Regions from separate parts of the Mesorhizobium sp. M0910 genome, predicted to be linked through region 1. Evidence: predicted binding sites of a transcription regulator. Region 1 holds the regulator's gene; each other region holds the start of a gene.
The links. The regulator LexA, encoded in region 1, represses DNA repair genes until DNA is damaged. The targets are predictions, from matches to a motif close to TGTTCNNNNTGTGTTCNG.

Region 1 (10,180 bases):
GCGGCCCTGCGACCATCGCCGCCGCCTTGCCTATCGCCGCGCCGACTTCCTTGACGATGCTGCCAATGCGTATCTGCGGACAGAGCGTGTAGGACGGCATGGCAACTGCATAGCCGCGATCAACAGCGCCCGCGGCAAGATGTGACCAGAAACTCTTGTCGAATGCCATCCAGTAGCCGCCATGGACGAACACCACGACCCCCTTCGGCTTGGTGGCCGGCAGGAAAAGATCGAACCGGTTGCGTGGGTTATCGCCATAGGCCAGGTCGAGCCGCGCCCTGCCCTCGGTCGAAAGCGCCTCGCGGAAAACCTGCGCGGGCTCGACCCAGGCCGCCGGCCAGCGATCGCTGCCGGCTATGTTGGCGCCGTTGGCATAGGCGTTGTCCCAATCGGCAATATGACGTTCGAACACCCTGCGCCCTCCCTGGCAATATGGCCTTGCAACCTAGCCGCGAGCATCGCGCGGCGCATCATCGCCAGCCTCACGATTCCAGCTCTCGCATCAATCTCAGTGACAGCCGCCTTGATGGCGAAGCGCGCATCCTTCCACGCACCGGTGCGCAGGATGTCCTCAAGCACTTCGACGGCCTGCCAGACATCGGCATAGCCGACATAGAGCGGGGTGAAGCCGAAGCGCATGGTCGATGGCGCGCGAAAATCGCCGATCACACCACGTTCGATCAGCGCGCGCATGATCTGGTAGCCATGCTCATGCATGAATGAAATCTGGCTGCCGCGTTTTTCCCCATCGCGCGTGCTTTCGAGCGTGAGGCCGTAAGTGCCGCACTTTGCCTCGACAAGCTCGATGAACAGATCGGCCAGTGCGATGCTCTTCTTGCGCACCGCAGTCATGTCGACATCGTCCCAGATGTCGAGCGCGCCCTTCAGCGTGCGCATCGAAAGGATCGGCTGGGTGCCGCACAGAAACCGGCGGATGCCGGTGCCGGCCGCATAGCCTGGCTCGAAGGCGAAGGGTCGTGCATGGCCCCACCAGCCGGTGAGCGGCTGCTGGATGTCGGAAAGATGCCGCTCAGCCGCATAGATGAAGGCAGGCGCGCCCGGGCCGCCATTCAGATATTTATAGGTGCAGCCAACGGCAAAATCGGCGTTTGCTTTGTCGAGCTCGACTGGCATCGCGCCAGCGGTGTGGCAGAGATCCCAGACGATCATCGCCCCGGCTTCCTGGGCCCTGCGCGTCAGAGCCGGCATGTCGCGCAGTTCGCCCGATTTGTAGTTGACGTGATTGACCAGCACCACGGCGGTGCGATCGTCGATCAGCTCCTCGATGGTCGGCGCGTCGACCCCCGAGAGGCGCAGCAGCGCATCTTTTCGCGTCGAAACCACACCCTCAGCCATGTAGAGGTCTGTCGGAAAACTATCGCCCTCGGCGACGATGGCCTGCCGCTCCGGTCGCATGGCCATGGCCGCGTGCAGCAGCTTGTAGATGTTGACCGACGTCGTGTCGCAGACCACCGTCTGGCCGACCGCGGCACCGATCAGGCGCCCGAGCTGGTCGCCAAGTTCAAGCGGCATGTTGAACCAGCGGGCCGTGTTCCATGCGCGGATGAGATCATGCGACCATTCTTCGGTCGCGGCCTTGCGCAATTCATCGAAGGCGGCACGTGAAGCAGCTCCTAGCGAATTGCCGTCGAGATAGATCACTCCTTGCGGCAACACAAAGCGGTCGCGCATCGCGCGCAGCGGATCCGCGGCATCCATCGCCTTTACGGCCACGAGATCGGGAATTCCCGTCATGATTTGCCTGCTCCCTCAAAAAATCCAACGCAACGCCGGACACGCATCAACTGTTCTTCCATTACCGGGTAGCGCGTAGCAAGGCTCCACCGGCGAGAAGCAGCCTGACCAGGCGGTGGAAACCTGGAGTTAGCCCGAGGTTGGCGTTTTGAGTTCGTTTCGTTCACGGTGCATTGACCAAACCGCACAGTCGATACGGGTTCAATTCCGTGCCCTTTGCCGACCGACGGCCGATGCCAGTGCCGCCTTCAAGGAGGCCAGAACGGCGCAAACGAAAGCAGAATCAAGGGGATGAGGCTCGCGGCGGTGAAAATACGGTACGCCGGTAGGGGACGTCGTTTGTTTCCCGAGCCTTAACGCATTCATTAAACTTTAAACAGTTGCGGAACACAACTGGAACAGATAGTGTCTGTTCTGGGTTTGTTTTCTGATTCTGTTGGGGGTCGCTATGCTGACACGCAAACAACACGAACTGCTTATGTTCATCCACGAAAGGTTGAAGGAAAGCGGTATCCCACCTTCCTTCGACGAGATGAAGGAAGCGCTCGACCTGGCTTCCAAATCCGGAATCCACCGACTGATTACGGCGCTGGAGGAGCGCGGCTTCATTCGCCGTTTGCCCAACCGGGCCCGTGCGCTGGAGGTACTACGCCTGCCTGACTCGATCGCCCCCGGCCTCAATGCGGCACGCAAGTTCTCGCCGAGTGTCATCCAGGGCAGTCTTGGGCAAGGTGCCCCTCGGCAGGGCAAGCCCACATCGTCGCGCGTCCCTGCAGCCGGCAATGACGACGATGTCGTCGCCGCCGTTTCGATCCCGGTAATGGGCCGCATCGCCGCCGGTGTGCCGATCGATGCTATCCAGCACCAGACGCATTCGATTTCGGTGCCGCCGGATATGATCATGGGCGGCGAGCATTATGCGCTCGAGGTCAAAGGCGATTCGATGATCGAGGCTGGCATTTTCGACGGCGACACGGTGATCATCCGCAACGCCGATACGGCGAGCCCCGGTGAGATCGTGGTGGCCTTGGTCGACGAGGAGGAAGCGACGCTGAAGCGGTTCCGCCGCAAGGGCGCCTCGATCGCCCTGGAGGCCGCCAATCCGGCCTACGAGACGCGCATCTTCGGACCAGACAGGGTCAAGGTGCAGGGCAAGCTCGTTGGGCTGATCCGCCGCTACTGAGTTGCGCCCTTGGTGCCGGCTTTTGGATTGTCGGCTCTGCGGTATGGCGGCAGGCCGCGCGCCGCGCGTGAAAATTTCCGCTGCACGTGCCAGGGCCGGTATGATTTTTCGACGGCGAAGCGGATTTCGGCGCGTGTTGCCGCTTGTGGATCGAAATAGACGGCCGCACTTCCCGCGCGCGCCAGTTGCCGTTTGGTGACGACGAGGACCAGCCGGTCGTAGTAGCAGGGATTATGGGCGGTGGCGTCGTCGATGACGATCAAGCTGGCGAAGGCGCAGGCTGGCCGTGCGGTATCGCGGTCCTTGGCTTGCGCAATGATCGCGCCGGATGGATGCCTGGCGAGGCAGAGACCGTCCGTGCAAATGAACGGCATGCCCGGCGGTAGGTCGGCCGGATCGGCAATGTCGAATTGCGGATCGTTCTTTCCAGGTGTTTCCGGCGCGACGATAGCCTCTGATGTGAGCGCGCGTTTCCAGTTGTCGATCGTGAACTCATTCGGGCGTGCCCGGTTGACGGCGAGCTCACCGCTGCCGATCGGCAGCGCGACCAGCCGTGCGTCCTCCGAGATCAATACGTCGGGTACGCGCGTCTGCGTTGTCGTTAGCAAGCCGGCGAGCGCAAAAGGAAGTGCCGCGAGCCGCAACCAGGTCGTCGCCATGCTGGCAATGACGAGGGCGATCGTCACCAAAAGGACAGATCTCAGCGAAATCAGTCCGACCGCATCGATCGGCGAGCGCTCGGAGATCCACCCGGACAGGGCGATCATCGCCGTCAGCCCTTTGCCCATCACGTATAGGAAAGGCCCATCCGCGCCGAACGGCATCGCCAGCGCACTGAGGACGGCGAAGGGCATGACGACCAGTGAGACGATGGGCATGATGGCCAGATTGGCGAACAGGCTGAGCGGCGCCACGCGCTGGAAATGCCATATGGCGAAAAGCGCCGTGGCGCTCCCTGCAATGATCGAGGTCATCGCCAGGCCGCCCATGCCCAGCAGGACCTTTCGCGTGGCGAGGCGTAGCGGCGACCGCCGCGGCGGCGGCGTGGTGGCCCTGCCGGCGCGGTAGTCGGACCAGCCGGCATAGGCGCCGACAAGGGCCGCCGTCGCGGCGAAGGACATCTGGAAGCTCGGACCGACCACCTCGTGCGGCGACACCACGATGACCGCGATGGCCGAGATCGCCAGGTTGCGCATGGTGAGCGCGGCCCGGTCGAACAGCACGGCGATAAGCATCACCGCCAGCATGATGAAGCTGCGTTCGGCCGCTACCACAATGCCGGAAAAGACGAGGTAGGCCGCAATCGAAAAAAGCGCGGCGGCTGCGGCATATTTCTTGACCGGCCGTCGCGATGAGAAGTCGGGAAACAGCGCAAAGGCGCCGCGTAGCAGCGCCATGATGGTGCCGGCGACCAACGCCATATGCAGCCCCGAGATGGAGATGATGTGGTAGATGCCTGTACGCCGCATCGCTTCGTTGATCTCCTCGGGAATGCCGGCGCGCACGCCAACGATCAGCGCAGCAGCAATCTCGCCCTCGGCGCCGCCGATGCGGCTGCGGATATGGTCGGCGATGGATTCGCGCGCGTCTTCGATCGCGGAAGAAAGCCGCGCGGCAAGCGGCATGCTGCCCGAAGCCACGACTTTCGGATTGCCGAGAAAGAAGCCGCTGCCGCCGATACCGGCGAAATAGCTGTCGAAGGAGAAATCATAGCTGTCGGGCCGCACCGGGCCGGTCGGCGGCAGCAGCCGCACATAGCCGGTGATCTCGGAACCAGCGGCCAGCTCAGCCGGTATCTTCATCGCCGAAATGCGGACCCGTTCCGGCATGTAGCGCAGCGTCGGCCTGGCGGTTGAGATCACATCGATTGTCAGTCTGATGCGGCCGCTCGCCATGGGCTCGTACGATACGACACGACCCGTCAGCCGCGTCGAGATTTCGGAACCGAGCATATGCGTCCCGACACGCCAGGTCTCGAACTTGGCGGCAAGCACGCCAAGCGCGCAGAGCAGCGCCACCATGAAGCACAGGCGGGTCCTGGGCCATGACCGCGAGATGACGGCACAAAGGGCCGCGAGGAGCACGATTGCGATCGGCTGCGGAAAGGCCGGCTCCACCGACAGCGCGAAATATACGACCACCCCGCATGCGAGGAACACCGGCACCAGCAGGAAGGCGACGCCACGGTCGAGTTCCAGGCCGGCTGCCGAGGTTACGCTGTTGCGGATGCGGGATGGTGACGGGAGGCGGAAACGCCGGCGTAGGCGCACGATGGGCTCGGACGCAGGCACCGGAACCGTTGCTGGGTCGCTGGCCGGCAGCGACGGAGCATCGAAGCGCGGAGCGGGCAGCAATGCCGATACCGGCAGGGCAGGCGGGGGAGCGGCAAACAGCAAGCGTTCGCTGACGCCGCTACCAGCGTCCTCGCCCTCGCCCGCACCACGGCCTCGCACAGCCATCGGGTCTGCCTCTTGCGCCCTCGACCTCCTATGCTACATGAACGCGCAACGCGCGAAAGTCCGCAAACCCACTTCCTTGGCCCGCCTGAGAGTTCCATGCCCGATAAGGTCGTCACCCGTTTTGCCCCCTCGCCCACCGGTTATCTGCATATTGGCGGCGCGCGCACGGCGCTGTTCAACTGGCTGTATGCCAAGCACACAGGCGGCACGATGCTGCTGCGCATCGAAGACACCGACCGCGAGCGCTCCACCGATGCGGCAACCGCAGCCATTCTCGACGGGCTTTCCTGGCTTGGCCTGACATGGGACGGTGAGCCGGTGTCGCAGTTCGAGCGTGCGCCGCGCCATCGCGAGGTGGCCGAGGAGCTCGTTCGCATGGGCAAGGCCTATTATTGTTATGCGACGCCTGCCGAGCTGGAAGCAATGCGCGAGAGCGCACGGGCCAAGGGGCTGCCTCCCCGCTATGACGGACGCTGGCGCGACCGCGACCCGTCGGAGGCGCCGCCCGGCGCCAAGGGGGCGATCCGCATCAAGGCGCCGACAGACGGCGAGACGGTGGTGCATGACCGCGTCCAGGGCGACGTGCGTTTTCCCAACAAGGATCTCGACGATTTCATTATTCTGCGCTCGGACGGCAATCCGACCTACATGCATGCCGTCGTCGTCGACGATCACGACATGGGCATCACCCACATCATCCGCGGCGACGATCATTTGACCAACGCCGCACGCCAGACCGTAATCTACCAGGCCATGGGCTGGGAGGTGCCGTCGATGTCGCATATCCCGCTGATCCACGGTGCCGACGGCGCCAAGCTGTCGAAGCGGCACGGTGCGCTTGGCGTCGAGGCCTATCGCGCCATGGGCTACCTGCCGGAGGCGCTGCTCAACTATCTGGCGAGGCTTGGCTGGAGCCACGGCGACGATGAGATCATGTCGATTGCCGACATGATCGCATGGTTCGACATTGGCGATGTCAACAAGGGCGCCGCCCGTTTCGACTTCGCCAAACTCGAGGCGCTCAACGGCGTGCATATGCGCCGGATGAACGACGCGGCGCTGCTCGACACCTTCATCGCCACTCTGCCCTATCTCGAAGGCGGCCCGGCAATCGCCGCCCGCCTCGACGACAGACGCAAGGCGCAACTGCTTGCCGCTTTGCCCGGCCTGAAGGAGCGCGCCAAGACGCTGGTCGAACTTGTTGAAGGGGCTGCATTCCTGTTCGTCGAGCGGCCGCTGCCGGTCGACGAGAAGGCGGCGGCGCTGCTCAGCGGTGAGGCGCGCGCGATCCTGCGAGGCGCTCATGCGGCACTGGCCACGGTTTCGGACTGGTCTGCCGCCTCGGCTGAAGTCGCGATCCGCGACTACGCGCAGGCCGGCGGCCATAAACTCGGCGCCGTGGCCCAACCTTTGCGCGCCGCGCTCACCGGCAAAAGTACCTCGCCAGGTGTCTTTGATGTGCTTGCCGTGCTGGGCCGCGAGGAAAGCCTGGCGCGGATCGCTGATCAAATCGATTAGCGAACTGGCCCAAGAAGATTGGCATTGAAAGGTGTGTTTCGCAGTGCAACATTGGGCCTTGGCCTAATCTGGCGCGCAGATACAATTGCGGGCGCAAATGTGCATATTCCGATGCTTTTGACGTGTTGGGTTCAGATATTTTGCCTTTGCCGGCCTGAGGAAACAAAAAGGAGTTTGCTATGACCGAACCTGCGACGAAAATGGAATTTGGCGGCAAAACCCAGGCATCGACGGCAAAGCTGGAGCTCGGCGGCAAAACCCATGAATTCAAGATCCGAAGTGGTTCGGTAGGACCTGACGTCATCGACATCGGTTCGCTCTACAATACCGCCGGCGTCTTTACCTATGATCCCGGCTTTACGTCGACGGCGAGCTGCGAATCGGAAATCACCTTCATCGATGGCGATGCCGGCATTCTTTTGCACCGCGGCTACCCGATCGACCAACTGGCCGAGCACGGCGACTTCCTCGAAGTCTGCTATCTCTTGCTCTATGGTGAATTACCGACCAAGGCGCAGAAGGACGATTTCGACTACCGGGTGACGCGCCACACCATGGTACATGAGCAGATGTCGCGCTTTTTCACCGGCTTCCGCCGTGATGCGCATCCGATGGCGGTGATGTGCGGCGTGGTCGGCGCGCTGTCGGCCTTCTATCACGATTCCACCGACATCTCGGATCCGTATCAACGCATGGTCGCCTCAATGCGGCTGATCGCCAAGATGCCGACAATCGCGGCGATGGCGTACAAATACCACATCGGCCAGCCGTTCATTTATCCGAAGAACGAGCTGAATTTCGCAGCCAACTTCCTGCATATGTGCTTCGCCGTGCCTTGCGAGGAATACAAGATCAATCCGGTGCTGGCGCGCGCGATGGAGCGCATCTTCATCCTGCACGCCGATCACGAACAGAACGCCTCGACTTCGACCGTCCGCCTGGCCGGCTCGTCGGGCGCCAATCCCTTTGCCTGTATCGCTGCCGGCATCGCCTGCCTGTGGGGTCCCGCACATGGCGGCGCCAACGAGGCAGCGCTGAACATGCTGGGCGAGATCGGCCATGTCGATCACATCCCGGAATTCATTGCGCGCGCCAAGGATAAGAACGATCCGTTCCGATTGATGGGCTTTGGCCACCGCGTTTACAAGAACTACGATCCGCGTGCCAAGATCATGCAGAAAACCGCGCACGAAGTCCTGGGCGAGCTCGGCATCAAGGACGATCCGCTGCTCGACATCGCCATGGAGTTGGAAAAGATCGCGCTGACCGATTCCTATTTCATCGAGAAGAAGCTCTACCCCAACGTCGATTTCTATTCCGGCATCACCCTTAAGGCGCTGGGCTTCCCCACCACTATGTTCACCGTACTGTTCGCGGTCGCCCGCACCGTCGGCTGGATCGCGCAGTGGAAGGAGATGATCGAGGATCCGCACCAGAAGATCGGTCGCCCGCGCCAGCTCTATACCGGCGCGCCGGAACGGGATTACGTGCCGATCGCGAAGCGGTGAAGATAGCGAGTAGCGAGTAGCGAGTAGCGAGTAGTAGCTGAAGCAGCTTGGCCGTTACCGCCAGCACCATTTCCTACTCGCTATTCACTATTCACCACTTCCTCACCATACCCATCACCAGCCCCGCAGCAATCTCGCCTGACGGCTTGGCGGTTGCCACACGCCCGGCAATGTCGGCAAAACCGTGCTTCTGCCAGGTGCGGTAAGCGGTATCGGAGAACAGCGCTTCCAGTTGCCGCGCCAGATAATGCGGCCGCACATATTGATTGTAGTGTTCCGGCACAATCGGCCGGTCGGCAATGAGATTGGGCAAGGCTGCGCTCCATACTTTGATCAGCGGCTGCGCCATGCGCATGACCGGATCGAGCCGGTAGCAGGAGATCATCGGCACACTTGCCAGTGCAAGTTCCAGCGATACCGTCCCCGACGCGATCAGCGCCGCATCCGCCTTGCCGAAGGCCTGCCATTTGCGTTCGGCATCAAGGATGATCTCCGGCTTCTCGTCCCAGCTCGCAACCGAGGTCCTGACCAGATCGGCGACGTGCGGGACCGTCGGCAACAGCAGGCGCAAGCGGTGCCCGCGCGCCCGCAGGATCGACACCGTCTCGCCGAACGGCCCGACCAGGCGTCGCACCTCGCCGCGACGCGAACCGGGCAATACGAGCAACGTTTTGACGTGATCTGCGGACAAGTCACGCGGCTGCGCCTGCGCCCTGGCGGCACTGACTATGCCCGGATCGTGTGCAAGGCGATGCCCGACATAGGTCCCGGGCGGCCCGCCCAGGCGAGCGAGTTCCTTCACCTCGAACGGCAGAATGCAAAGAATGTGATCGACATACGGTTTCATCGCCGCCGCCCTGCCCGGCCGCCAAGCCCACACGCTCGGGCAGACATAGTGGACGATCGGGATAGTCGGATCGGCCGCACGCACCTTTTTGGCGACGCGTAGCGAGAAATCCGGACTGTCGATGGTGATAAGGCAATCGGGCTTTTCACCGGCAATCGCGTTTGCCGTCTGGCCGATCCGCCGCATCAGGCGCGGCAGGTCGCGCAGGATAGCGCTAAGCCCCATCAGCGCGATCTCGCTGCCGTCGAACAATGGCGCCAGGCCGAGTGCCTGCAAATGGCGGCCGCCGATGCCGACAAGCCGAACGTCGCGCCCGGTCATGCGCTTTAACGCCTGCACAAGATCGGCGCCAAGCAGGTCACCGGACTCCTCGCCGGCGACGATGGCTATCTTCAACGGCCGCTCATTCGCCATGCGCCGGCTCCGCAGCAGGCAGCCCGATCACGAACAGGCCGAGCGCATTGGCACGCCCGATGGTGGCGGGACCTTCGAGCACCAGCGAGCGGCCGGCTTCTACGGCAATGCCGGCCAGTCCGGCGGCATGCGCCGCCTCGACAGTCAGCGGGCCAATGGAGGGCAGATCGGCACGCAGTTCCTGACCGGGCTTGGCGCATTTGACCAGGACACCGCGCGTCCGGCCCGCCAGCCTGCCGTGCCCGCGCAACTCCCTTGTCCGCTCGAGCAGCCCGTCAGTCCCTTCGACGCCTTCCAGCGCAATGGCGCGGCCGCCGACCGCAACAGCCGCTTGGCCGATATCCAGCGCGCCGATGGCTTTTGCCGCCGCGTGCGCCGCCTCGATGTCGCGCCAGTCGGCTTTGCGTGGCGCCGCCTTGGTCAGCAGGCCTTCGGCGGCGACCAGTTCCGGCACGATCTCGTGAGCGCCGACGACTTTGATGCCGCTGCGCTCGAT
Region 2 (10,180 bases), 180 kb from region 1:
TCGCGAGGACCCTCGAGGTCGACCTCCATGATCTCCAGCGGCTTTCCGGCGGCGACGGCAACAGCGGCGCGCGTTTTCATCAGGCAATCCTCCCAAGACAGTCTGCAATCCAAGTTAGATTTAACTTACCATTCAGCTTCGCGCTATGCACGAAGCGACGTTCCGACCCCGGATTTTCGTCAGCGCCCGCCGATCTGCATGCGGGATAGGCTCCGACTTTGCCTTGACCGCCCTTCTGAAGCCCATAAAACGGGAAGCCCGTAAAAAAAGGGCAGCCGAGGGACGAGGCCTGCATGTTCACAAAGATCCTGGTCGCCAACCGTGGCGAGATCGCCTGCCGCGTGATCAAGACGGCGCGCAAGATGGGCATCGTCACCGTCGCGGTCTATTCCGATGCCGACCGCGACGCCGTGCATGTCGAAATGGCCGACGAGGCGGTGCATATCGGGCCTTCGCCGGCCGCGCAAAGTTATCTGGTCCCGGAAAAGATCATCGCCGCCTGCAAGGCCACAGGAGCAGAGGCCGTGCATCCCGGCTACGGTTTCCTGTCCGAGCGGGCATCCTTCTGCGAAGCGTTGGAGCAGGAAGGCATCGTCTTTATTGGCCCGAAGCCTAAGGCCATCAAGGCGATGGGCGACAAGATCGAATCGAAGAAGTTCGCCAATACGGCCAAGGTGTCGACGGTGCCCGGCTGGCTCGGCGTCGTCGAGAACGCCGCCCATGCCGAAAGAATAGCCGGCGAAATCAGCTATCCCGTGATGATCAAGGCTTCGGCCGGCGGCGGTGGCAAGGGCATGCGCATCGCCTGGAGCAAGGCAGAGGTGCGCGACGGCTTCGACCGGGCGCGGTCGGAGGCCAAAAGCTCGTTCGGCGATGACCGCGTCTTCATCGAAAAGTTCATCGTCGATCCGCGCCATATCGAAATCCAGGTGCTCGCCGACGCGCATGGCAACACGCTCTATCTCGGCGAGCGCGAATGCTCGATTCAGCGCCGCAACCAGAAGGTCGTGGAGGAGGCGCCGTCGCCGTTCCTCGACGCCAAGACCCGCAAAGCCATGGGCGAGCAGTCGGTGGCGCTGGCCAAGGCCGTCGACTACCAGAGCGCCGGCACGGTCGAGTTCATCGTCGACAGCGACAAGAACTTCTATTTTCTGGAAATGAACACGCGGCTGCAGGTCGAGCATCCGGTGACGGAGCTCATCACCGGCATCGACCTGGTCGAGCAGATGATCCGCGTGGCGGCAGGCGAAAAGCTCGCCATCAAGCAGAGCGACGTCAAGCTGAACGGCTGGGCGGTGGAAAGCCGCCTCTATGCCGAAGATCCGTATCGCAACTTTCTGCCGTCGATCGGCAGGCTGACGAAATACCGGCCGCCGAAAGAGGGAAAATTCGGCGAAATCGTCATCCGCAACGATACCGGCGTTACCGAGGGCTCGGAAATCTCGATGTTCTACGACCCGATGGTCGCCAAGTTGTGCACCTGGGCGCCGACGCGGCTGGCGGCGATTGATGCGATGTCGGAAGCGCTGGACAGTTTCGTCGTCGACGGCATCGAGCACAACATACCGTTCCTGGCGGCGCTGATGCAGCATCCGCGCTGGCGGGAAGGGCGGCTATCGACGGCGTTCATCGCCGAGGAGTATCCCGACGGCTTCGCGCCCATTGTGCCGAACAGCGAAGAAAACGCGGTGCTGGCCGCGATCGCAACCGCGGTCGAACTGCTGCGCCGCGACCGGCTCGACCGGCTGGGCGGGCGGCTGGCGCCGCATTCGGGCGCCTTGAAACGCGACTGGGTGGTGAAGATCGGCCGGGATTATCTTTCGGTTGCCATCGTCGAAGGGATGATTTCCATTCCGATGGAGCTCGACCTCACAATCGACGGTGGCAAGGCACTGACCGTGGCATCCGACTGGCGGCCGGGCGATCTCATCTGGCGCGGCACGGTCGGCGGCCGCAAGGTCGCGGCGCAGGTCAGGCCGGTGCTGAACGGGTTCCGCATCGCCTGGAAAGGCATCTCGGTGACAGCCCGCGCCATGCTGCCGCGCACTGCCGAGCTCGAAAGGCTGATGCCGGAAAAAGTGGCGCCGGATACCTCGAAGATGCTGCTTTGCCCGATGCCCGGCCTCGTCGTGTCGATCGCCGTTGCCGAGGGGCAGGAGGTCAAGGCCGGCGAGACGCTTGCCGTGGTCGAAGCGATGAAGATGGAGAACGTGCTGCGCGCCGAGCGCGACCTCATCGTCTCGAAGCTCAACGCCAAGCCCGGCGACAGCCTTGCCGTCGATGCGGTGATCATGGAATTCGCGTGAGGCTGTAATCTGCTTGAGGTTGGTGGGACAAAGGGGAGCGAAGGAACGCGATCCTGCAATTGGTTGAGCACGCTCGCTTGAGGAGGGACAAGGCGAGGGGCGTGCGGAATTCGCTTTTTTTGCCCTCACAACGTATTTTGTTCTTGCTTTGTGCCGGCAGCTATGCTACTAATTTGGATATGGTGCTAAATGGCCCCAACACCCGCCCGCTGTGGCGGGTTTTGTGTTTCCGGCCTGAGGTTGGCGGGACTGCGCCCCTCTCTGTCCTGCCGGACATCTCCCCCACGAGGGGGGAGATCGGCAGCTTCGGCGGTTGCTCTAAACGTCCAAAGCTCCAATCGCTTCTGCTGGACTCATGTTATCTGCTGCCGGACAATACATCTTGATCGACTGAGTCCCTGTGAGGCGGCGCGAAAAAACCATGGCGGATGAGAGACTTCCACGCGATCCCTTGCTGCGCGAGGCCTATGCAAAGGCATCGCGGGCAGAGGCGGAGGCGCGTCGGTTCATTCATCTGCGCGTGCATTCGGCCTATTCGCTACTCGAAGGTGCCTTGCAGCTCGGCAAGATCGTCGGCCATGCGGTGCAGGACGAATGCCCGGCAATCGCCGTCACCGACACCAACAACCTGTTCGGTGCGCTGGAATTCGCGCAAAAGGCAGTGAAGGACGGCATACAGCCGATCATCGGCTGCCAGATCGACCTCGCCTTTTCCGGTGAGGCGAACGACAGCCAGCGCGACCGCAGGCGGCAGGGGCCGGAGATGCGGCCGGTGGTCCTGATCGCCGCCACCGAGGCCGGCTACGGCAATCTGGTCAGGCTGGTCAGCCGCGTCTACCTTGAGACACCGCCCGGCGAGGCGGTGCATCTGACGAGCGAGATGCTGCAGAGAAATTCCGACGGTCTGATCTGCCTTACCGGCGGGCCGCGCGGTCCGATCGGCAATGCCTTGAAAGAGGACCGCCGTGAACTCGCCGAGACCCGGCTGCTGGCGCTCAAGGGTCTGTTCGGCGACCGGCTCTATGTCGAACTGGAACGGGTCTCCGGCTACGACCGCGCGATCGAGCAGTCGTCGGTCGATCTCGCCTACCGCCACGATCTGCCGCTGGTTGCCACCAACGAAGCGTTTTTCTTCTCTCGTGAAGACTATGAGGCGCATGACGCCCTGATCGCCATCGCCGAAGGTTCCGTGGTTGCGGCCGATAATCGCCGCCGCCTGTCGCCCGACAATTTCCTGAGAAGCCAGGCCGACATGGCGAGGCTGTTCGCCGACCTGCCGGAAGCGATCGACAACACCGTCGAGATCGCACTGCGCTGCTCCTACTATCCGCAGACACGAAACCCGATCCTGCCGCGCTTTGCCGGCCGCGATGTCGCCGATGCCGATGCGGCGGTCAAGGCGGAGGCGCAGGAGCTTGCCAGGCAGGCGCATGAAGGGCTGGCGGCGCGGCTGGCGGCGCACGGGCCGACGCCCGGCTATACAGTCGAGCAATATCGCGAGAGGCTGGATTTCGAGCTCGGGGTCATCGAGAAGATGAAATATCCCGGCTATTTCCTGATCGTTGCCGACTTCATCAAATGGGCCAAGGCGCAAGGCATTCCGGTCGGCCCGGGCCGCGGATCAGGCGCCGGCTCGCTGGTCGCGTATTCGACGACCATCACCGACATCGATCCGCTGCGTTTTTCGCTGCTGTTCGAGCGCTTCCTCAATCCCGATCGCGTGTCGATGCCCGACTTCGACATCGACTTCTGCCAGGACCGGCGCGAGGAGGTCATCCGCTACGTCCAGCAGAAATACGGCCGCGACCAGGTCGGCCAGATCATCACCTTCGGTACCCTGCAGGCGCGCGCCGTGCTGCGCGACGTCGGCCGCGTGCTGCAGATGCCTTACGGACAGGTCGACAAGCTGAGCAAGATGGTGCCGTCGAACCCGGCCAATCCGGTCAAGCTCGCCGACGCCATCGCCAACGAGCCGCGCTTTGCCGAGGAGGCCGAGCGCGAGCCGATCGTACAGACGCTGCTCGACACGGCGCAGAAGCTGGAAGGTCTGTACCGTCACGCCTCGACTCATGCCGCCGGCATCGTCATCGGCGACCGGCCGCTGTCAGAACTGGTGCCGATGTACCGCGATCCGCGCTCGGACATGCCGGTCACCCAGTTCAACATGAAGTATGTCGAGCAGGCCGGGCTGGTGAAGTTCGACTTCCTTGGCCTGAAGACGCTGACCGTGCTGGACAGGGCGGTCAAGCTGATCCGCCGCCGCGGCATCGAGATCGATCTCGCCCACATTCCGCTCGACGACCCGGAAACCTACGCCATGCTGTCGCGCGGCGAAGTGGTCGGCGTGTTCCAGGTGGAAAGTGCCGGCATGCGCAAGGCGCTGATCGGCATGCGGCCCGACTGTATCGAGGACATCATCGCGCTGGTTGCGCTCTACCGGCCGGGACCGATGGAGAACATCCCGACCTACAACGCCAGAAAGCACGGCGAGGAGGAGATGGCGTCGATCCACCCGAAGATCGACCATCTCGTCAAGGAGACGCAAGGCGTCATCGTCTACCAGGAACAAGTGATGCAGATTGCGCAGGAGCTCTCCGGCTATTCGCTGGGCGAAGCCGATCTGCTGCGCCGCGCCATGGGCAAGAAGATCCGCGCCGAGATGGACAAGCAGCGCGAGCGCTTTGTTTCGGGCGCGGTCGAGCGCGGCGTCGGCAAGCCGCAAGCCGACTTCATCTTCGACCTGCTGGCAAAGTTTGCCGACTACGGTTTCAACAAATCGCATGCCGCCGCCTATGCCGTCGTCTCTTACCAGACCGCCTATCTGAAGGCGCATTACCCCGTCGAATTCCTGGCGGCATCGATGACGCTCGACATGGGCAATACGGACAAGCTCGCCGATTTCCGCCAGGATGCGCTGCGCCTCGGCATCGAAGTGGTGGCGCCGTCGGTGATGACGTCGTTCCGGGATTTCGAGGTCGGCGAGAATCGCATCTTCTATTCGCTGGCCGCGCTCAAGGGCGTCGGCGACGCCGCAGTCGAGCACATCGTCGCCACGCGCGGCGAAAAACCGTTCAAGAGCCTCGCCGATTTCTGCGAAAGGGTCGATCCGAAGATCGTCGGCAAACGCGTCTTCGAGAGCCTGATCATGGCCGGCGCGCTCGACTGCTTCGGTCTCGACCGGGCGGCGATGATGGCCGGCGTCGAGCGGATGATGGGGCTGGCGTCCTTGGCGCAGCAGAATGCCGTCACCGGCCAGCACGACATCTTTGGCGCCTCGCTGGGCGCACAGTCGCAGGCACTCAACTTGCCGGCGACCGACCCCTGGCTCGCCGCCGACCGCCTGCACCGTGAATTCCAGGTGGTCGGGTTCTATCTCTCGGCGCATCCGCTCGACGAATACAAGGCGGCGCTGCAGAAAATGCGGGTGCAGACCTGGGCCGAATTCTCGGCCGCCGTCAAACGCGGTGCGGCCGCCGGCCGGCTCGCCGGGACGGTGACCACCAAGCAGGAACGCAAGACGCGCACCGGCAACAAGATGGGCGTCGTGCAGTTTTCCGACACGTCCGGCCAGTATGAAGCGGTGCTGTTTTCCGAGGGACTGGCGCAATATCGCGACCTGCTCGAGCCCGGCCGCTCGGTGGTCATCACCGTTTCGGCCGAGGACAGGCCGGAAGGCGTCAATCTGCGCATCCAGACCGTGCAGTCGCTGGAAGACGAGGCAAGCCGCGTCCAGAAAGCGCTACGCATCTTCGTGCGCGACGCAGCACCGATCGGCACGCTTGCCGGCCAGCTTGCCGTCAAGGGCGAGGGACAGGTAAGCTTTGTGCTGATAAAGGACGACGGCCAGGGGGAGGTCGAGATCGAATTGCCCAGTCGTTATCGTATCTCGCCTCAGATCGCGTCAGCCATGCGCGCGGTGCCGGGCGTGGTTGAAGTGGAGCTGGTTTAAGATACCGAAACCTTCGGGTTTTGGCGATTGGGGGGTGCCATGGATGAACGCGCAGCCGCTTTCGAACTAACACGGATGGTCAACGGGTACCGCGTCTCGCAGGCGATCTCGGTCGCCGCGACGCTCGGCATCGCCGACCACATCAAGGGCGGCAAGCGCTCGGCAGCAGATCTTGCAAGCCTGACCGACACACATCCGCGCGCGCTCTATCGGTTGCTGCGGGCGCTTGCGGCGGTCGGCATATTTCACGAGGCAGAGGACGGGCAGTTCTCGCTAACGCCGCTTGGCGCCGCCTTGCGCTCCGATGCTGAGTTTTCCGCTGCACCCTGGGCCGCCTTCGTCGGAAGGCCCTATTACCGGCAAGCGTGGAGCGAACTGCTCTACAGCATCCAAACCGGCAAGAACGCATTTCGCCACGCGCATGGCAAGGGCGTCTGGGAATACCGGGCAGAGCATCCAGAGGAGTCCGCTATCTTCGATCGCGCCATGGCAGCGAATTCGCGCGGCGTGGCGGCAGCCATCCTGGCGGCGTATGATTTTTCGTCGTTTCCGGTCATCATGGACGTCGGCGGTGGCCAGGGCGCGCTGCTTGCCGAAGTCCTGGCCGCGACCCCGGGCAGCCGCGGCATCCTTTTCGACCAGCCGCATGTGGTAGCGCCGGCCGCCTCGGTGCTGGCGGCGAAAGGTGTCGCCGATCGCTGTGAGATCGTCGGAGGCGATTTCTTTGCCGAGCTGCCCGTGGCGGCCGACGCGCTGCTGCTCAAATGGATTTTGCATGACTGGGACGACGAGACCAACGTCGCGATCCTGCAAAACTGTCGCCAGGCGATCCGTGCGGGCGGCAAGTTGCTGGTTTTTGAGGCCGTGCTTGAGCCGCCCAATCAGGGGGCGAATGCCAAATTCTCCGACCTCAACATGCTGGTCGCGCCCGATGGCCAGGAGCGGACGGCCGATGAATTCAAGTCGCTGCTGGCAAAGGGTGGCTTCGAGGTGACCGAGATCATCCAGGCAGGGCCACGCATCAGCGTTGTAGAGGCAAGGCCGGTTTGATCGCGGCTGAAGCCATTTGCCGCAACCGCCGGGATCGGTCGGATGGCGCAAGCTTCCGCCTGCGCTGTCCACTGGACGTCTGTCGCAGCGAAGGCTATCGCGATCGTCATGAAGGTAGCTGACAAGAACGGAGCCCAAGATATTTCAGCCTTGGCCCGGCTGCGCGACATGTTGCGCAAGCTGTATCACGGGCGCACAGCGGCGGCGTTCCGGTTTCAGCTTGCGGCTGTTGTCATCGACCTTGCCATCATTGCCTTTTTCATCGCCACGCCGGTGATCCAGAAGTCGTCTTCGTTCCTCTGGCTGGACTACTCCGTGGCAGCACTTGTCGCCGCCGACATGATTGCCCGGCTGCTTGCCTCCAACGACATGCTGCGCCTGATGAAACAGCCGGCGTCGTGGATTGATGCCTTCATCCTGCTGACTCTGCTGATGCCTACGGCGCTGGCCAATCTCGGTTTTTTGCGCATCCTGCGGCTGTGGTCGCTGTCGCGTAGCGGCGCGCTGTGGCGATTTCTCGAGATGCGCGTTTCAGGCGATGGCGCGAGGCGAGCCGTGCGGTCATCAATTTCCTGACATTCCTCTTTGTCATCACGGGTTTCGTCTACACCTTCTTCTTCCGCACCGTGGGTGGTCTCGAGGGCTATGTCGATGCGCTGTATTTCACGGTCGCCACGGTCACCACGACCGGTTCGGTGACATCGTCCTGCCCGGTGTGGCCGGCAAGCTCACCGCGATCGCCACCATGATCATTGGCATATCGCTGTTCGTCCGGCTTGCACAGGCGCTCTTCCGTCCCACCAACGTGTTCTTTCCTTGCCCGCAATGCGGGCTGCAGCGGCACGAGCCCGACGCCGTTCATTGCAAGGCCTGTGGGCACGTTCTGAACATACCCGACGACGGCGATTGAAACGCAGGGCTACGCTGCCGCCACTTCCGCAGGTTTGGCGGCTTTTTTCTGCAGATTGAGCAGATTGCCAAGCAGGATCAGCAGGGCGCCGCCGGCGGTGAAGGCGTCGATCTGCTCGCGATAAAGCAGCCATCCGATCATCGCCGACAGCGGTACGCGCAAAAAGTCCATTGGCGAGATGACCGTCGCATCGGCATAGACAAGTGCGCGGGCCATGCAGAAATGCGACGACATGCCGGTAAACGCGATCAGCAGGATCCACGGCCAGAGCTCGAGCGACGGGTTGCGCCATTCGTAAAGCGCCGGGACGAGGCCAAGCACCGACTGGATGATCAGCATCCAGAAGATGATGCGCACGACGCTGTCCGTCCGCGTCAGCGACTTGACGAGAACCACCGAGACGCCGAAGCAGACCGCTGCTCCCAGCACGATAACATGCCCCGGATTGACCGCGCCGACGCCCGGACGCACGATGATCACCACGCCGATCAGCCCCAGCACGATCGCCGCCAGCCTTGGCCGGGAGAGCCTTTCGCCGAGGAAAGCTACCGCCAGCAGCGCAGTCCAGATCGGCGTCGTGAATTCGATCGAGATCAGCACCGCAAGCGGGATCAGCGTCAAGGCATAAAGCCAGGCAGCCTGGCCGGTATAATGGACGACGTTGCGGGCGAGATGGGCCAACGGGCGTCCGGTGCGCATCGCCGGAAAACCGCCTGACATCATGACCAGCGGCAGCAGGATGAAAAAGCCGATCACCGAGCGCAGCTCGAGCACCTGGAAGACGTTGAGTTCTGCCGTCGTGGCGCGGCCGGCCACCGACATCGCCAGGAACGAGGCGATCGACAGCGCCATCCAGAACGCGGCCTTGGGGATCGAGGGTGCGGGTGCCATGGGCGCTATGTCGCAAGCCGGCGCTTTCATCGCAACCGCTAGCCGGCGCATTCGACTGGGCCAGCCGTGAAGCGTTGCAAACAGTGATGTTGAAGCCGGAACCCGCTGCTGAGGGAAGCGTTGGTCCCTCAGTGTTTGCGTGCTGTGTTTTGGATACCAACGAGGAGCGGTCCGATGAAATCACTTGCACGATTTGTACTTGCCGGGTGCCTGACGGCCGGGGCCGGCGCAGCGCATGCCGACGATCCGGATTTTCTTCGCTCATTCCAGGGGAATTTCGCCGGCAAAGGCACCGTCAAGGTCACCACCGATGCGCCGACGGTGAATGTCTCCTGTCATTTCAATTCCGACGCAACGTCGAGCTCGCTATCGCTCGACGGCAGCTGCCGCGGTCTTATCGTGGTGACGCGCGCCATCAGCGCCGATCTCAAATCGAGCGGGACGAAATACACCGGCACCTATGTCGGATCGCGCACCGGGCCGGCGCAATTGAGCGGCAGCCGCTCCGGCAACGCGATCAATCTCGGCATTCGTTGGGCCAAGGAGGTCAATGGCGACCGCAGGGCGCAAATGACTGTTGAGAAAACCGGCGAGGACGGCATGCGGCTGACCGTTATCGATACCGATCCGAAAACCGGCAAGAGTGTGGTGACCAGCAGGATCGATCTGCGGCGCACCTGACTATCACTCCTCGACCGGTTCGGGCGGATGGGCATCGCGGCCCTTGCCGAAGGTATAGCCGGTTTCCACCGCCCTGCGGCCGAACTTGCCGCGCAGCGTATCGATAGCGCCTTCGGCCATGGCGCGCTTGCGTGACTGGACGTCGACCAGATCGGGCGGGTCCGCCCGGTCATCGTCGGAGAGGTCGCTGACGCCAATGCCGAGCAGCCGGTATTTCGTGCCGTCGGCCTCCTTGCGCAGCAGTTCGAGCCCGGTCTGAAAGATGCGGTCGGCCAGCCGGGTCGGATCGCCGAGCTGGCGATTGCGCGTACGGATCTTGAAATCCTGGGTCTTCAGCTTGAGGACGACGGTGCGTCCGGCAATGCCGGACTTTTTCAGCCGGGCCGAGACTTT
Region 3 (10,180 bases), on a different contig from region 1:
GCAGATCTTCTGGGCCATCGGCTTCGTCGTGCTGTCGGCGCTGCTTTACAACCGCCATCGCTTCGGTGCCCAGGTCAAGGTGGTCGGCGACAATCCAGACAGCGCCCAGCAGATGGGTATCGACGTCAAGCGCGTGCGCGTAAAAGTGTTCGTCTTCGTCGGCATCGGCGCGGCGATCGCCGGCACGTTCTCGGTGATGATCAACTTCACCTGGTGGCCGACGGCGGGCGACGGATACCTGCTGCCGGTGCTGGCATCGGTGTTCGTCGGCGGCACCCCGACCTGGGGCGGCATCGGCACTGTTGTCGGCGGCGCGATCGGTGCGGTCACAGTGTCGTTCATTCAGACCGGCGTGGTGGCGGCGGGGTTGAGCGGCTTTTACGTGCAGTTCTTCAACGGGCTGATCATCATCCTGTCGCTGCTCGGCCACAAATGGAACCAGGCAAGGTATCGGTGAGGGCGCCTCATCGGTCTGCCTCGCCGCAGGGCTGGCAAAAAGAACTAGTGAATAGGCGTTGGGTCAAGCTTAAATAAGCGATTTGATGTGCTAGAAACGGCTCCTGCTTTGAGGGAGCGTTAGATGAAGATACTTGCGCCGGATATTGAGCAAGCAGTTGGAGCCAGTGAAGATATTTTCGGCCGCGACTTGTTTGGCGATGGGCTTTTAAAGGTTTTTGATCTCAGCGATGATGCATTGGTTGTCGCGCTTGACGAGCCATGGGGATCAGGAAAAACGGTCTTTGCAAGACGTTTGGCTCGTAGGGCAAGGGATCAGAAATTCAAAGTTGTCTATTTCGATGCATTTAAACGCGACTATGATTCCGACGTTTTTGTTTCGCTTGCTGCAGAGATTATTGAAGAGACGGGAATAAAACCGAAAGAAAAAAAGGCACTTAAGGCAAAAGCAAAAGACGTAGCGAAGATTGTCGGGCGGGTTGCTATAAAAGGTGCAATTCGCGGGCTAACAGCCGGTGTGGTTCGGGCTTCTGATTTCGAAGATGCAAATGAAGATATAGCCAATGAGGTGGGCAAAGAGATCGAAGCCGAACTCGACAAAATTATTGACAACCGATTGGAAAGCGCGAAAGCGGAGAAGAAAGCATTCGAGACTTTTCGCCAAACCCTTTCGGACCTTATGTCGGCAGACGACAGTCAAAAGCCTCTTATATTTATCGTAGACGAGCTTGATAGACGTAGACCAACATATGCTTTGTCGGTTTTGGAGACGATAAAACATCTATTTTCTGTCAAGAACGTTCACTTTCTCCTTGTTTGCCAGCTTGATCAGCTCTCGGCAGCGACCAGAAAAATGTACGGATCCGAGATAGATTCGAGTTTGTATCTCGAGAAATTCATTCATTTTAGAGTTACATTTCCGCAATTCGAAAAAAGAGAGAATGATCGGCTTCTAAAGAAGTTTGTCTTGAATGTCCTTAAAGAGATGCCAGACGACGACGAATCTGGCCGTTTGAAGGACGGATTCGCGGAATTTATTTCACTTGTCTGGGAAAGAGGAGAGTATTCTCTCCGTCGACTTGAGCGCCTTTGCACACTGTTTGGGTTGTGTCTGGCTTTTACAAACAAAAGAACCATCCGCCATCCAGCATTGATACATATACTTTGTGATTTGAAGCTTTCGTCGCCGGTGTTGTTTTCGAAGGCCAAAAATGGAACCCTGACGTATCGAGATGTCAAGAATCTCTATCGGTTCTCAGATGAACCAGATAAAAGGAAGAATAAAATAGATTGGTATGCGCTCAACTGGAGATATTTCTTGTCATCCAACGAGGAATTGCAAGCGATTGATGTCAGCGGGTTTGGAAACAGTTCATTTGAGTATAATATCGAACGAGAGGATGTTGTTCGTTTCCTGGCAAATAAAATTGTGGAACGATTTGCTTTCCCAACTTGAACTTCACACCGCAGCGACAAACCCGTCCAGCACGCGTTTCTGGCCGGCCTTGTCGAAGTCGATGGTCAGCTTGTTGCCTTCGATGGCCGAGATGTTGCCGTTGCCGAATTTCTGGTGGAAGACGCGGTCGCCGACGCTGAAGGGGGACGGCGTGTCGGCGACGGATTTGGCGACCAGCTCGCCGTCGATGGTGCGGCCCTTGACCGAGGTGCGGCCGGCGCCGTAGCCGGAGTCGGTTTCGCCATAGCCGATGCGCTCGACTTGATGGCCGGAGCGCGTGCCCCAATTGCGGTCGGTGGCTTCGGTGCGGTTGGCTTGAGCGCGCTGCCAGCCCGGCGTCGCATAGGTGCTGGAGAAAGCGCCGGATTTCTCGGCGCCGTTATTGCCGCCGATGTTGTCGAAGCGCGATGCTCCATAGGGGTTCTGCCTGCCCGCCCCTTGGCCGCCACGACCGGAGGCGAACGAGCCGCCACCATAGGCATTGCCGTAGCCGCCATAGGAGTTGCCGCTCTCGGAAACTTCGACATGGGCTTCCGGCAGTTCTTCCAGGAAGCGCGACGGGATGGTCGACTGCCAGAGGCCGTGGATGCGGCGGTTGGAGACGAACCAGATGTGCAGGTTCTTCTTGGCGCGGGTCAGGCCGACATAGGCGAGGCGGCGTTCCTCCTCCAGGCCGGAGCGGCCACCCTCGTCGAGGGAACGCTGATGCGGGAACAGGCCTTCCTCCCAGCCGGGCAGGAACACGGTTTCGAATTCGAGGCCCTTGGCCGAATGCAGCGTCATGATGTTGACGGCATCGAGCTCGGCGTTCTGCTCGGCGTCCATCACCAAGGCGACATGTTCGAGGAAGGAGCGCAGCGATTCATACTCCTCCATGGAGCGGATCAGTTCTTTTAAGTTCTCGAGCCGACCGGGCGCTTCAACCGAGCGGTCGTTCTTCCACATGTCGGTGTAGCCGCTCTCCTCCAGTATGGTCTCGGCGAGCTCGGTGTGCGGCGTGGTTTCCAGCGCCTTCTGCCAGCGCTCGAAATTGGCCGACACCTCGCGCAGTGCCGCGCGCGGCTTCGGCTTCAGCTCGTCGCTCTCGGCAAGTTTTGCCGCCGCCTCCAGCATCGGGATGCGCAGCGCACGTGCGGTGTCGTGGATCTGGCGGATGGTGGCCTCGCCCAAGCCGCGTTTCGGCACGTTGACGATGCGCTCGAAAGCGAGGTCGTCGGCGCCTTGCGCGACGACGCGGAAGAAGGCCAGCGCATCGCGTATCTCGAGCCGCTCATAAAAGCGCGGGCCGCCGATGACGCGGTAGTTGAGGCCGAGCGTGACGAAGCGGTCCTCGAATTCGCGCATCTGGAAGGAGGCGCGGACGAGAATCGCCATATCGTTCAAATTGTGCTTCTGGCGCTGGTAGGCCTCGATCGTCTCGCCGACGGCGCGGGCCTCCTCCTCGGAATCCCAGGCGGCGTGGACATGCACCTTCTCGTCGTCCTCGGCGATCTTTTCGGTGAACAGCGTCTTGCCGAAACGGCCCTCATTGTGGGCGATGAGGTGGGAGGCGGTGCCGAGGATGTGCGCGGTCGAGCGGTAGTTGCGCTCCAGCCTGATGATGGTGGCGCCAGGAAAATCCTTGTCGAAGCGCAGGATATTGTCGACCTCGGCGCCGCGCCAGCCATAGATCGACTGGTCGTCGTCGCCGACGCAGCAGATATTTACGGTGGACAGGCGCGGGCTTCCCTCCCCCTCGAGGGGAGGGTGGCCGGGCGAAGCCCGGTCGGGTGGGGTCCGTGCGGCAGTGCTCGACCTACCGGCGGCAGTGCTCGACGCTCTAGCGGTGCCTTCTGCGGCAACCCCCTCCGCCCGCTTCGCGGGCACCTCCCCCTCAAGGGGGGAGGATTGCGGCCGCTGCGCCAGCAGCCGCAGCCACATGTATTGCGCGGTGTTGGTGTCCTGATACTCGTCAACGAGGATGTAGCGGAAGCGCTTGTGGTATTCCTTCAGCACGTCCGGATTGGCGCGGAAGATGCGGATCGGGTGGCACAATAGATCGCCGAAGTCGCAAGCGTTCAGCGTTTGCAGCCGCTCCTGATAGGCTTTGTAGAGCTCGCGGCCCTTGCCGTTGGCGAAGGCACGGGCATCGCCCTCGGGGATGTCGGCGGGACCGAGGCCCTTGTTCTTCCAGCCGTCGATCATCTGAGCGAACTGCTTGGCCGGCCAGCGCTTGTCGTCCAGCCCTTCGGCCTGGATCAGCTGCTTGATCAGGCGCACCACGTCGTCGGTGTCGAGAATGGTGAAGTCGGATTTGAGCCCGGCCAGCTCGGCGTGCCGGCGCAGCAGTTTGACGCCGATCGAATGGAAGGTGCCGAGCCACGGCATGCCCTCGACATTGCCTTCGCCGATCAACAGGCCGATGCGCTGCTTCATCTCGCGCGCCGCCTTGTTGGTGAAGGTGACGGCGAGGATCTGCGAAGGGAAGGCTTTGCCGGTGGCAAGGATGTGGGCGATGCGGGTGGTGAGCACCCGCGTCTTGCCGGTGCCGGCGCCGGCCAGCACCAGCACCGGGCCTTCGGTGGTTTCCACCGCCAGCCGCTGCTCGGGGTTGAGGCCGTTGAGATAATCGGGCGCGTTGTTCTGGTTGCTGCGGGCAGCCATGGCGCGCGCGGCAATGCCCGACGGGGCCACGGGCCGCGCGTTCGGTTCGTCAAAAAAGGGCATGTCTTCCGAAAAGCCGGACATCTCTCCCCGAATGTAGTGATTCGGCAGCGAAAGGCCAGAAGCGTCTCCGTTTTGTTCTCTGTCCAGTCGGTAGAACTCACAATCTGAATGGGTCTGCTAACCAAAACGCCGGGCTTGCGATGGGCCGGCGCCGCAAAACGCCGAGCTTGCTTGACAGGGGAGGCGGGCCGGAGAAAGTTGTGCTCGGGGCAGGAGCGCAATGCCGGGTTGCCCATGGACGCGTCGCGGAGCGCACCAGTCGAAGGAGCACCGTCTTGGCTGTGGTCATCACCTCCCTGATCCTTTTCCTCATCGGCCTGGCGCTTGGCGGCGGCGGCATCTGGCTCGTGACGCTGGGCGGCAGCTGGTATTACGTCATCGCCGGTCTAGCTTTCCTTGTCGCGGCCTGGCTGCTCTACAGGCGCAGAACCACGGCGCTGTGGCTCTACGCGGCGATCGTGCTCGGCACGCTCGCCTGGGCGGTCTGGGAGATCGGCTTCGACTGGTGGGAACTCGGTCCGCGCGGCGGCATCATCGTGCTTGTCGCGCTATGGCTGTTGACGCCATGGGCGCGGCGCGGGCTTACCGGTCCCGACGGACGCGCACCACTTATCCTCGCCGTGCTGGCATCGCTTGCCGTCGCCGGTTATTCGATGACGGTCGATCCAAAGGATATTACGGGTGAACTCAACACCGACAAGGTGACGCCGACGGCCGATCTCGGCGGCAACGTGCCGCCCGGCGAATGGCACTATTACGGCCGTACGCCCTATGGCCAGCGCTATTCGCCGCTCGACCAGATCACCCCCGAAAACGTCGCCAATCTGCAGCCGGCCTGGACCTATCGCACCGGCGACGTGAAAGGGCCCGACGACATCGGCGAGACGACCTATCAGGTGACGCCGCTGAAAATCGCCGACACGCTCTACATCTGCACGCCGCATAATTTCGCCATCGCCATCGACGCCGCGAGCGGTAAGGAGAAGTGGCGCTTCGATCCGCAGGTCAAGCTCAACAAGGACCGCCAGCACCAGACCTGCCGCGGCGTGTCCTATTATGCCGACGCCAAGATCGCTGCCGGCCAGCCCTGCGCCACGCGCATCTACCTGCCTACATCCGACGCCCGGCTGATCGCGCTCGACGCGGCGAATGGCCAGGTCTGTCCTACATTTGCCGAAGGCGGCACGCTGAACCTGCTCGCCAACATGCCATATCCGAAGCCGGGCTATTATTATTCGACGTCGGCGCCGCTGATCGTCGCCAACAAGATCATCGTCGGCGGCGCGGTCAACGACAATTATTCGACGCAGGAGCCGTCCGGGGTCATCCGTGCCTACGATGCCGACACAGGCGCGCTGTTGTGGAACTGGGATTCCGGCAATCCAGACCAGACGACGCCGCTGCCGCCGGGCCAGACCTACACCAACAACTCGCCCAACATGTGGTCGACGGCAAGCGCCGACGAAAAGCTCGGCCTGCTTTATGTGCCGCTCGGCAACAAGACGCCGGACCAGCTCGGCGCCGGGCGCAGCGCCAATGACGAGAAATTCTCCTCGTCGATCACCGCGCTCGATCTCAACAGCGGACAATTGCGCTGGGTGCGGCAGACCGTGCATCACGATCTCTGGGACATGGACGTGCCGGCGCAGCCGACGCTGGTCGACATCACCACGGAAAGTGGCGTGGTGCCGGCGCTGGTCGGGCCGACCAAGCAGGGCGACCTCTATGTTCTCGACCGGCGCAGTGGCGAGCCGATCGTTCCGGTCAAGGAAGTGCCGGCGCCGGGCGGCGCGATCGAGGGCGATCATACCTCGCCGACACAGCCGATCTCGGACCTGAGCTTCAGTCCGAAACCGCTGACCGGCGCCGACATGTGGGGCATCACCATGTTCGACCAGCTGGCCTGCCGGATCGAGCTCCGGAAGCTGCGTTATGAGGGCCGCTATACCCCGCCATCGCTGCAGGGCTCGCTGATCTACCCCGGAAATTTCGGCACCTTCAACTGGGGCGGTGTGGCAGTCGATCCGGTCCGGCAGGTGATGTTCGGCATGCCGACATACCTGGCGTTCATCTCCAAACTGGTGCCGCGCGCCGACGTGCCGCCGCCCGGTGACACCAAGGGCAGCGAACAAGGCCTGAACCGCAATGAGGGTGCGCCTTACGCAGTGATATTGAAGCCGTTCCTGTCGCCGCTCGGCATTCCCTGCCAGGCGCCGCCCTGGGGCTATGTGGCGGGTGCCGACCTTCGGACCGGCAAGATCGTCTACAAGCATCGCAATGGCACCGTCTACGACATGACGCCGCTGCCGCTGCCGTTCAAGGTCGGCGTGCCCGGCATTGGCGGGCCGATGATCACTGCCGGCGGCGTCGCCTTCCTTAGTGCGGCGGTCGACGACTATGTGCGCGCCTATGACCTGACGACCGGCAAACAGCTCTGGCAGGCGCGGCTGCCTGCCGGCGGGCAGTCGACACCCATGACCTACACGGTAGCCGACGGACGCCAGTTCGTCGTCATCGTTGCCGGCGGCCACGGCTCGGTCGGCACCAAGCCGGGCGATTATGTGATGGCCTATACGCTGCCGAAATAGAGAAGTTCCTTCAGAGCCCGAGATGCCCTTTCAGGTCGGGTACCGATGCAAGGACCTCATTGGTCAGCTGCGGGCCGGCTGCTGCCTCGGCCTGCTGGACCAGCATCGTGCCGGCCTGGCTGATTTGTGTCAGCGTAAGGCCTGATGCCTTGAGTATGGCGACGCCGTTGATCAGCGCGCCGGTCTTTTCGCCGAGAGCGCCGCCGAGCGCGCCCTCCAGCGAGGACAGGAGGCCACCACCGGAAGCCGCGCCGGGAGCCATGACATCATATTGCTTGGCCAGGGCGTCGGCTCCCGGGATTCTGGCAAAGAAGCTGGACAGGGTCGTGCCTTCCGCCTCGTGTTCAAGCACCGAGAAAATCGTGCCGGCGATCTTTTCCGTCAAAGCCTGGTTGAGACCGGATTTCTGGGAGACGGTGTTGATGATGTCCTGAACGTCCATGATCTTTCCTCAGGCCTTGGTGTTTGCGGGCGGGTGCCGGTTGACGCGGATCTTGATCAACGATCGTTTGAAGGCGGGGAAGGCAGTGAACCGCAGCGCCAGCAAAGCCATGGCGGCGAGGGCGAACCCACTTGCCAGAAGCGGGGAGAGAAAGGTCATGGGCGTATTCCTTCGTCGTCAATCACGCATTCTTTTCCCGCCAAATGGCCATTCTCGTTCGCCAGATGGCCCGAATGAGGCATAGCCCGGTAACTTCTTTTTACATCGTGGTGCGTGCATTTAGCATTGCCACAAAGGACCAAAATTTAACGACAGTGCGGCGCCGAGCATCACGGTCGTCGTGCAGGGACTTTTGGCAGCCTCACTCAGCCGTGACTGGACCAGGCAAGCTTCGGCTCTATGTTGCCGCGGGGGCCCACGAGGAGCGCGCCATGACAACACCTGCCGGACCCACTGCCGCCAAGCCTGTCATTACCCAGGCGATGATCGATGCCTATGACGAATACACGCATCTGACGCTCGACCGGCGGCGCTTCATGGAGCAATTGACCAGGCTTGCCGGATCGGGTGCGGCAGCTGCCGCGATCGCGCCGCTGCTGGCGGCGAACTCGGCCCAGGCGGCAATCGTGGCGGAAGACGATCCGCGTGTGAAAGGCGAGGACATCAGCTATCCCGGCAGCGGCGGCGAGATGAAGGGCTATCTGGTCAGGCCGGGAGACCAGACCGGCAAGCTTGGTACCGTCATCGTCGTGCATGAGAACAGGGGTCTCAACCCGCATATTCGCGACGTGGCGCGGCGCGTTGCGCTGGAAGGGTTCGTGGCGCTCGCGCCGGACTTCATGACACCGCTCGGCGGCACGCCGGACGATGAAAACAGGGCACGTGACCTGTTTTCCCAGCTCGATCCAGCACAGGTCGCCGCCAATGCCGTGGCAACGGTCGCCTACCTCAAAGGCTACAAGGACGGCAACGGCAAGGTCGGCGCCGTCGGCTTCTGCTGGGGCGGCGGCACGGTGAACATGCTGGCCGTCAACGCGCCGGACCTCGCCGCCGCCGTCGCCTATTACGGCATGCAGCCAAAGGCCGAGGACGTGCCGAAGATCAAGGCCGCGCTCATGCTGCATTATGCCGGCCTCGACACCCGCACCAATGCCGGCATCGATGCCTTCAAGAAGGCACTCGACGCGGCTCATGTCGAATACTCGGTCTATGTCTATGAAGGCGCCAACCATGCCTTCAACAACGATACGTCGGCGGCCCGCTACGACAAGAAGGCGGCTGACCTCGCCTGGGGCCGGACGATCGCTTTCCTCAAGGAGAAGCTGAACTGATCAGGTGGGCGCCGGCGCCGGTTTGTGAAGGGCGACGCCGGCCACCACCAGCGCGATGCCAACGCAGTCGGTGAGGCTCGGCACCTGCCGCAGCACGATGACGCCGATCAACGTCGCGGTGACCGGCAGCAAAGACAGCATCAGCGCGAAGCTGGAGCGCGGCAGCCGCGACATGGCAAGCTGGTCGCATATATAGGGAATGACCGACGAGCAGATGCCGACGCCGACCGCCGCAAGCAGCAGCGGCGGCGCCGAGAAAGCCGGCAGAGCATCGGCGAAACCGATCGGCAGAACGACGAGAAGGGCGACCGCCATGGCGGCACCCAGCCCGACGATGCCATCGCCGGCGCCGCCGCGCGCGACGCGGTGGCCGAGCACGATGTAGCCAACGAACAGCATGCCGTTGAGGAAGGCCCAGAACAGGCCGACGGGATCGCTCGACCATTTGACGTCTATCAGCAACAGGGTGCCGGCGACAGCGATCGCGAGGGCGGCGAGATTGCGCGGGCTTCTGAGGCCAACAAGCGCAACGGCGATGGTGCCGACGAATTCGATCGCCGCCACCAGCGAGATCGGCAGCCGGTCGAGCGCCAGGTAAAACGAGCAATTCATCACCCCAAGGCAGACGCCGAAGGCCAGAAGCAACAACCGCGTCGAGCGATCGGCGCGGGCGAAGACCGCCCATGGCCGGGTCAACGGGGCAAAGACGAGTGCCGCGGTGGCGATGCGCAGCCAAGCCATGCCGAGCACGCCGACATGCGGGAACAGCAGCACCGCGAAGGCCGGTCCGAGATAGTGGAACACGGCGCTGACGCCGAACCAGAGATGCGGCGGGACCGCGTTTGCCAAGGTAAAGGCGGGGCCGGCGAGTGCCGGACTTGCTGCTGGGGCTTGCGTCCGATCTTGCATGGGATCAGTATCGCAGGCGATTTTTGCCATTGATATGGATGATGGCCGGTCATTGCGGCTATTTGCTTTCCGAAATCAAGGAGTATTCCGCTGAAACGCCTTCGAAATGAAAATAGCGATCTGGATCCGGCGGACCTGAAAATCCTGCGCCTGCTGGAAAAGGACGCGCGCACCAGCACCGCCGAACTGGCGCGGTCGGTCGGCCTGTCGGCGCCGAGCGTTGCCGAGCGCATCAAGCGGCTGCAGGAAAGCGGTGTGATCGAGGCCTATACGGTGCGTATCAATCCGGCCG

Region 2: a site for LexA is predicted at 2,445-2,462, ahead of dnaE (DNA polymerase III subunit alpha). Genes of this name have one in related genera too.
Region 3: a site for LexA is predicted at 4,681-4,698, ahead of NKH78_RS11670 (ATP-dependent helicase). Genes of this name have one in related genera too.

Annotation. Positions count from the first base shown of each region.
Region 1 is NZ_JAMYNZ010000005.1:283,293-293,472, forward strand. It holds gene NKH78_RS15115 (hormone-sensitive lipase) at 1-412, opposite strand, end outside; gene kynU (kynureninase) at 355-1,755, opposite strand; gene lexA (transcriptional repressor LexA) at 2,204-2,938, shown strand; gene NKH78_RS15130 (ComEC/Rec2 family competence protein) at 2,932-5,397, opposite strand; gene gltX (glutamate--tRNA ligase) at 5,494-6,915, shown strand; gene gltA (citrate synthase) at 7,095-8,423, shown strand; gene lpxB (lipid-A-disaccharide synthase) at 8,515-9,684, opposite strand; gene NKH78_RS15150 (LpxI family protein) at 9,674-10,180, opposite strand, start outside.
Region 2 is NZ_JAMYNZ010000005.1:467,068-477,247, reverse strand. It holds gene NKH78_RS16020 (acetyl-CoA carboxylase biotin carboxylase subunit) at 294-2,306, shown strand; gene dnaE (DNA polymerase III subunit alpha) at 2,728-6,255, shown strand; gene NKH78_RS16010 (methyltransferase) at 6,295-7,305, shown strand; partial or broken gene NKH78_RS16005 (ion channel) at 7,414-8,215, shown strand; gene NKH78_RS16000 (DMT family transporter) at 8,225-9,106, opposite strand; gene NKH78_RS15995 (hypothetical protein) at 9,281-9,787, shown strand; gene NKH78_RS15990 (DNA polymerase IV) at 9,791-10,180, opposite strand, start outside.
Region 3 is NZ_JAMYNZ010000004.1:145,821-156,000, forward strand. It holds gene NKH78_RS11660 (ABC transporter permease) at 1-457, shown strand, start outside; gene NKH78_RS11665 (KAP family P-loop NTPase fold protein) at 581-1,912, shown strand; gene NKH78_RS11670 (ATP-dependent helicase) at 1,916-4,639, opposite strand; gene NKH78_RS11675 (glucose/quinate/shikimate family membrane-bound PQQ-dependent dehydrogenase) at 4,894-7,206, shown strand; gene NKH78_RS11680 (hypothetical protein) at 7,217-7,648, opposite strand; gene NKH78_RS11685 (hypothetical protein) at 7,658-7,807, opposite strand; gene NKH78_RS11690 (dienelactone hydrolase family protein) at 8,080-8,979, shown strand; gene NKH78_RS11695 (EamA family transporter) at 8,980-9,888, opposite strand; gene NKH78_RS11700 (Lrp/AsnC family transcriptional regulator) at 9,979-10,180, shown strand, end outside.